Regions from separate parts of the Streptomyces sp. NPDC059008 genome, predicted to be linked through region 1. Evidence: riboswitches for the same ligand, from Rfam matches in the RefSeq annotation. Region 1 holds a riboswitch; the other holds the start of a gene.
The links. A riboswitch is a leader RNA that binds a small molecule or an ion and turns the genes downstream of it on or off. The one in region 1 is predicted to bind thiamine pyrophosphate.
Positions count from the first base shown of each region.

Region 1 (3,482 bases):
GCACCCCTGGCTCCGTAGCCGAGTCGATGACGAGGACATGGGCGTGCAAGGCCAAGGGCGTCTGACGGGCCCAATGCACAACCTCGTCGTCCGAGATGCCGTCCAGCGCCAGCGAGCGGTGCGGCAGGTTCCGCCAGTCGATCCCGCTGCCTGCCCACGGGAGCGCGCTGAGGTACGCATCGAACTGGGCCGATAGGAGCACGGTCTGCGGGGCCGCATCATGCTCGTGGAGCCAGGGGGCCATCTGATCTATGCGCATCCTCAAGAGGCTAGGTCAGCTGATTCGTACCGCACGTTGCCTTTCGTGCCGGGCCCCAGTGGGATGCCAGACTCGTATAGGGGCGGACGCGCAGCCGTCGTGCGGCAGGGTCGCAGTCGCTGGAACAGGGAGCCGCTGGGCCGTCCCTGGGCCTGCGAGGTGGGCCGACGATGACGGATGACGACGGAGGGTGACCGTCCCCACCCCGCCGTCACCTGGGGCGCCTCAGATGATCTGCGACACTGGACCCACCATGCCTGCACCCGGAGAACTCACTTTCGTCGCGCCGCGCGGGGCCAAGAAGCCCCCTCGGCACCTTGCCGATCTCACCCCCGTCGAGCGCCGTGAAGCGGTGGCCGCGATCGGCGAGAAGCCGTTTCGCGCCAAGCAGCTGTCGCAGCACTACTTCGCCCGTTACGCGCACGACCCGGCGCAGTGGACCGACATCCCGGCGGCGGCGCGCGAGAAGCTGGCGAGCGAGCTGCTGCCGGACCTGATGAACGTCGTACGGCACATCTCGTGCGACAACGACACCACCCGCAAGACCCTGTGGAAGCTGCACGACGGCACGCTCGTCGAGTCGGTGCTGATGCGCTACCCGGACCGGGTCACCATGTGCATCTCCTCGCAGGCCGGCTGCGGAATGAACTGCCCGTTCTGCGCCACGGGCCAGGCGGGGCTGGACCGCAACCTGTCCACCGCCGAGATCGTGCACCAGATCGTGGACGGGATGCGCGCGCTGCGCGACGGCGAGGTGCCGGGCGGACCGGCGCGGCTGTCCAACATCGTCTTCATGGGGATGGGCGAACCGCTCGCCAACTACAACCGGGTGGTCGGCGCCATCCGGCGGCTGACCGACCCCGAGCCGGACGGCCTGGGCCTGTCCCAGCGCGGGATCACGGTCTCCACGGTCGGCCTGGTCCCGGCGATGCTGCGGTTCGCCGACGAGGGCTTCAAGTGCCGGCTCGCGGTGTCGCTGCACGCGCCGGACGACGAGCTGCGCGACACCCTCGTCCCCGTCAACACGCGCTGGAAGGTGCGTGAGGTGCTGGACGCGGCCTGGGAGTACGCGGAGAAGTCCGGGCGGCGCATCTCGATCGAATACGCCCTGATCCGGGACATCAACGACCAGGCATGGCGCGGTGACCTGCTGGGACGGCTGCTCAAGGGCAAGCGGGTCCATGTGAACCTGATTCCGCTGAACCCGACGCCCGGCTCGAAGTGGACCGCCTCGCGCCCTGAGGACGAGCGGGCGTTCGTCCAGGCCATCGAGGCGCACGGCGTGCCGGTGACCGTCCGCGACACCCGCGGTCAGGAGATCGACGGGGCCTGCGGGCAGCTCGCCGCCTCGGAGCGCTGAGCGCCCGCTGGTACGGTGTCGTCGAACAAATGCACATTCCGACAGGGGAGCGCCACAGCGCTGAGAGTGCGGAAGCGTCGTAGTCCTACGGTGCCCGCAGACCCTTGAACCTCGCCCGGGTCATTCCGGGTAGGAAGTTCGGTCGTCACTCATGCTGTTGCGCCCTGCCCGGATGTCCTTCGCGCGCGTCTTCGGACGCCGTGAGCTGCGGACACCGGGCGGGGCCGCGTCTCTTCCTGGCCAGCCAGGAGGAAATCAGTGAGAACCACCAGCAGGATCACCGCGAGCGCCCTCACCGCCGCGCTCGGCATGACCGCGCTCGCCGCATGCGGCACCTCGGGCGGCGACGCGGACGCCAAGACCGTCACGCTCGTCAGCCACGACTCCTTCCCCAAGCCGCTGCTCAAGGCCTTCGAGAAGGAGAGCGGCTACAAGGTCACGCTCCTCAAGAGCGGAGACGCCGGCAAGGCCGTCAACCAGGCGATCCTCTCCAAGGACAACCCCCAGGGCGATGTGTTCTTCGGCATCGACAACACCCTGCTCTCACGCGGCCTGAACGAGGACCTCTTCAGCCCGTACCAGGCCAAGGGGCTGGACAGCGTCCCGGCCGCGCTGCAGCTCGACAAGGGCAGGCACCGCGTCACCCCGCTCGACTACGGCGACATCTGCGTCAACTACGACCGGGCCTACTTCGACCGGCACAAGATCGCGCCGCCGAAGACCTTCGACGATCTGATCAAGCCCCGGTACAAGGGGCTGCTCGTCACGGAGAACGCCGCGACCTCCTCCCCGGGGCTCGCCTTCCAGCTCGCCACCGTCGCCACCTACGGCGATGGGGGCACCTCCCGCTCGAGCGAAGCCGAGAGTGGGGGAGGCTGGCAGGACTACTGGAAGAAGCTCAAGGCCAACGGCGTCGAGGTCGTCGACGGCTGGGAGCAGGCCTACAACGAGCGGTTCTCGGGCTCCGGGGCCGGCAAGGGCAAGGGCGACAAGCCGCTGGTGGTCTCCTACGCCTCCAGCCCGCCCGTCGAGGTGCTCGGCAAGAAGCCGGCGCCCGAGCAGGCCCCGACCGGCGTCGCGACCGGCACCTGCTTCCGCCAGATCGAGTTCGGCGGCCTCCTGAAGGGCGCGAAGAACGAGAAGGGCGGCAAGGCGCTGCTGGACTTCCTGCTGAGCAAGAAGTTCCAGGAGGACGTGCCGCTGCAGATGTTCGTCAACCCGGCGCGCAAGGACGCCAAGCTGCCGGAGCTGTTCACCACCTACGGCGCGAAGATCGACAAGCCGGCGACGCTGGCCCCGAAGGACATCGCCGAGAACCGCGAACAGTGGATCAAGCAGTGGTCCTCGCTCGTCCTGAAGTAGCCGGCGCCCGCAGCAGACGGCCCGCACGGGGAACGGCGGTGCGGCTCGGCCTGATGGCCGTGCCGCTCGCCTTCTTCGCGCTGTTCTTCGCCTACCCGGTCGTGGCGATCGTCGGGCGCGGACTCAAGGACGGCGGGCAGTGGCAACTGAGCCGGTTCGGCGCCGTGCTGAGCGACCCGGATGTCGTGCACGTGCTGTGGTTCACCCTCTGGCAGGCGGCCGCCTCGACCGGGCTGACGCTGCTGATCGCGCTGCCCGGCGCCTATGTCTTCGCGCGCTTCGACTTCCCCGGCAAACAGCTGCTGCGGGCGGTGGTGGCGGTGCCGTTCGTGCTGCCGACCGTCGTCGTCGGCTCGGCCTTCCTGGCGCTGGTCGGGCGCGGCGGGCTGCTCGACGACCTGTGGGGGCTGCGCCTGGACACCTCGGTCTGGGCGATTCTGCTGGCGCACGTCTTCTTCAACTACGCCGTGGTCGTACGGACCGTCGGCGGACTGTGGGGGC
Region 1 is NZ_JBHYJC010000018.1:40,621-44,102, reverse strand. It holds gene ACFWZH_RS21830 (hypothetical protein) at 1-259, opposite strand, end outside; gene rlmN (23S rRNA (adenine(2503)-C(2))-methyltransferase RlmN) at 513-1,619, shown strand; TPP riboswitch at 1,653-1,773, shown strand; gene ACFWZH_RS21820 (thiamine ABC transporter substrate binding subunit) at 1,878-2,981, shown strand; gene ACFWZH_RS21815 (ABC transporter permease) at 3,020-3,482, shown strand, end outside.

Region 2 (3,482 bases), on a different contig from region 1:
TCGATGAGCTTGCGCCCCTGGGCGAGGTCCCTCGGCCGCCCCACGGCCAGCAACGCGACGAGCCGTCCGCCCCGCAGCCAGATCACCGACCAGGCGGCCTGGGCCGGGTCACCGCGCCAGACCAGCTCGTCGGCGTCCCCGTGATGGCCCGCGTACTGCACGAACCGGCCGAACTGCTCGGACCAGAAGTACGGGACGGGGTCGTAGACCATCCCCTCCGCCTCCCCGCGGGCGATGTTCTCGGCGACCGTACGGGGGCCCTGGAGGGCGTTGTCCCAGTGGTGGATCAGCAGACGGCTGCCGTAACGGGCGGACGGGAAGGAGGCGCAGTCGCCGACCGCGTACACATCGGGCACGGAGGTGCGCAGCCGGTCGTCGGCCAGCACCGAGCCGTCCTCGGAGGACACCTCGACGCCCGAGCCGGCCAGCCAGGCGGTGGCGGGCCGGGCCCCGATCCCGACGACCACGGCGTCGGCGGGCAGCGTGGCGCCGTCCTCGAGGGTGACCAGGCCGGCGGTGACGGCCGCGACCCGGGCGCCGGTACGCAGCTCGGCGCCGGCGTCCGCGTACCAGCCGGCCATATGGGCGGCGACCTCGGCGGGCAGTGCCCCGGCCAGTGGGCGGTCGGCGGCCTCGACGACGGTGACCGCGCAGCCCGCCTCGCGCGCCGCGGTGGCGAACTCGGCGCCGATCCAGCCCGCCCCGACGACCACGATCTCGTGCTGGGCGGCGAGCACCGGGCGCAGCCGCTCGGCGTCGTCGAGGGTGCGCAGCAGGTGGACGCCGGGCAGGCCCTCGCTCCCGGGCAGCGTGATCGGGGCGGCGCCGGTCGCGATCACCGCGTAGTCGTAGGAGACCGGGCCCCGGACCGTCTCGACCCGGTGGGCGTCCGGCACCAGGGCGGTGACCCGGCGGTCGAGGTGGAGCTCGATGTCGAGCGCGGCGAAGTCCACGTCGAAGGCGGAGCCGTCCGCCTTGCCCAGCAGCACCGCCTTGGACAGCGGGGGGCGGTCGTAGGGCTGGTGGGGCTCGTCACCGAGCAGCGTGATCGCGCCGCGCCACCCCTGTTCACGCAGGGCGACCGCGGTCTGCACGCCCGCGATTCCGGCGCCGACGATCACGACGCGCGGCGGGTGGCCGGGAGACTGGGAGGATGTGCTCTGCTCGCTCACCCGATCACTCTAGGACGGTGTGCGACGCCGCTCGCAGCACCGCGCGACGAGATCTCTGACACAGCGTCATGACCGCGCTCCAGGGGCCCGTGCCCCGCCCCGCGGGCTCCGGGGACGGCACGGCCACGCACGCGCCACCGGTGCCGCTCCCCCGACAGCCGCGGCCCCCGTGTACGCCGACCGTTCCCTTACCCCGGCTCGCGCCCCGTATTAGGGTGACGGCTACACGCACTCGCGGGAGCCCGGACGCACCGGGCTGAGAGGGAGGCTGGCCGGCCTCCGACCGTACGAACCTGATCCGGGTCATGCCGGCGAAGGGAGGGGCTGGACGCCCATGCATCCATCTGCCACACCATCGAAACCAGTCACCGGGCACCCTGATGTGCTCGTCATCGGGGGCGGCGTCATCGGCCTGGTCACCGCCTGGCGGGCGGCCGGCCGCGGGCTGACCGTCACGGTGGCCGACCCGGCGCCCGGTGGCGGCGCGGCCCGCGTCGCGGCCGGAATGCTGGCCGCGGTCACCGAGCTCCACTACGGCGAGCAGACCCTGCTGGCCCTCAATCTCGACTCGGCGCGGCGCTACCCGCGGTTCACCGAGGAGCTGGAGGAGGCGGCCGGGACGTCGATCGGCTACCGGCGGTGCGGCACCCTGGCCGTCGCGCTGGACGCCGACGACCGCGCCCACCTGCGCGAACTGCACGCCCTGCAGATCCGCTCGGGCCTGGACTCACAGTGGCTCACGGGCCGCGAGTGCCGCCGCCTGGAGCCGATGCTGGCCCCCGGCGTACGCGGCGGCCTGCGGGTCGACGGCGACCACCAGGTCGACCCGCGGCGGCTGGCGAGCGCCCTGCTGGTGGCCTGCGAACGGGCCGGGGTGGTCCTCCACCGGAGCCGGGTCGAGCGGCTGACCTTCGACGGCGGCCGCGCCTCGGGCGCCGAACTCGCCGACGGCACACGGCTGTCGGCCGGGCAGACCGTGCTCGCGGCGGGCAGCCACATCGGTCGCCTGACCGGCGTCCCCGACGAGGTGCTGCCGCCCGTCCGGCCGGTCAAGGGACAGGTGCTGCGGCTGCGGCTGCCGGACGTGCCCGCCGGGTCCCCGGCCTTCCTGTCGCGCACCGTACGGGCGGTCGTGCGCGGCAACCCCCTCTACCTGGTGCCGCGGGAGAACGGCGAGCTGGTCGTCGGCGCCACCATGGAGGAGCTGGGCTGGGACACCACCGTCACCGCGGGCGGGGTCTACGAGCTGCTGCGGGACGCCCACGAGCTGGTCCCCGGCATCACCGAGCTGCCGCTGGTGGAGACCAGCGCCGGGCTGCGCCCCACCTCCCCCGACAACGCGCCGCTCCTCGGGCCGACCGCTCTGCCCGGCCTCCACCTGGCCACCGGGCACTTCCGCAACGGGGTCCTGCTGACGCCGGTCACCGGTGACGTGATGGCCGAGGTGCTGGCCACCGGGAACGTCCCCGACGAGGCCCTTCCCTTCACCCCCGCGCGCTTCTCCCGTGGCGGGACCCTCACCGCCGCCCCGGGGGCCGCGCGCGCCCGCTTCCTGGAGGAGCAGCCCGTATGAGCAGCGCCAGTGTTTCCGTGTCGGTCAACGGCGAGGCCCGCGAGATCCCCGGCGGACTCACCCTCGACCGGCTCGTCGCGACCCTGTCCGCGGCGCCCACCGGGGTGGCCGCGGCGCTCAACGAAGTCGTGGTGCCGCGCACCCAGTGGCCCACCACCCCGCTCGCCGAAGGTGACCGCGTCGAGGTGCTCACCGCGGTCCAGGGAGGCTGATCCGCAGACATGACCGATACCGAGGTGTCCCGAGGGGCGGCCCCCGCCCCGTCCGCCGCCGGCCCCGACCCCCTCACCATCGCCGGCACCACCTTCCGGTCCCGCCTGATCATGGGGACCGGCGGGGTGCCCAGCCTCGACGTCCTGGAGCGCGCGCTGCTCGCCTCCGGTACAGAGCTGACGACGGTCGCCATGCGGCGGCTGGACCCGACCGTGCAGGGCTCGGTGCTGTCCGTGCTGGAACGGCACCGGATCCGGGTGCTGCCCAATACGGCGGGCTGCTTCACCGCGGGCGAGGCGGTGCTCACCGCCCGGCTCGCCCGGGAGGCGCTCGGTACCGACTGGGTCAAGCTGGAGGTCGTCGCCGACGAGCGCACCCTGCTGCCCGACCCGATCGAGCTGCTGGACGCCGCCGAGACCCTGGTGGACGACGGTTTCACCGTGCTGCCCTATACGAACGACGATCCGGTCCTGGCCCGCAAACTGGAGGACGTGGGCTGCGCCGCGATCATGCCGCTGGGCTCG
Region 2 is NZ_JBHYJC010000054.1:5,438-8,919, reverse strand. It holds gene ACFWZH_RS34830 (NAD(P)/FAD-dependent oxidoreductase) at 1-1,172, opposite strand, end outside; TPP riboswitch at 1,397-1,509, shown strand; gene thiO (glycine oxidase ThiO) at 1,507-2,745, shown strand; gene thiS (sulfur carrier protein ThiS) at 2,742-2,957, shown strand; gene ACFWZH_RS34815 (thiazole synthase) at 3,069-3,482, shown strand, end outside.
Region 2: linked by a shared signal. The riboswitch ahead of thiO (glycine oxidase ThiO) and the one ahead of ACFWZH_RS21820 (thiamine ABC transporter substrate binding subunit) in region 1 are both predicted to bind thiamine pyrophosphate.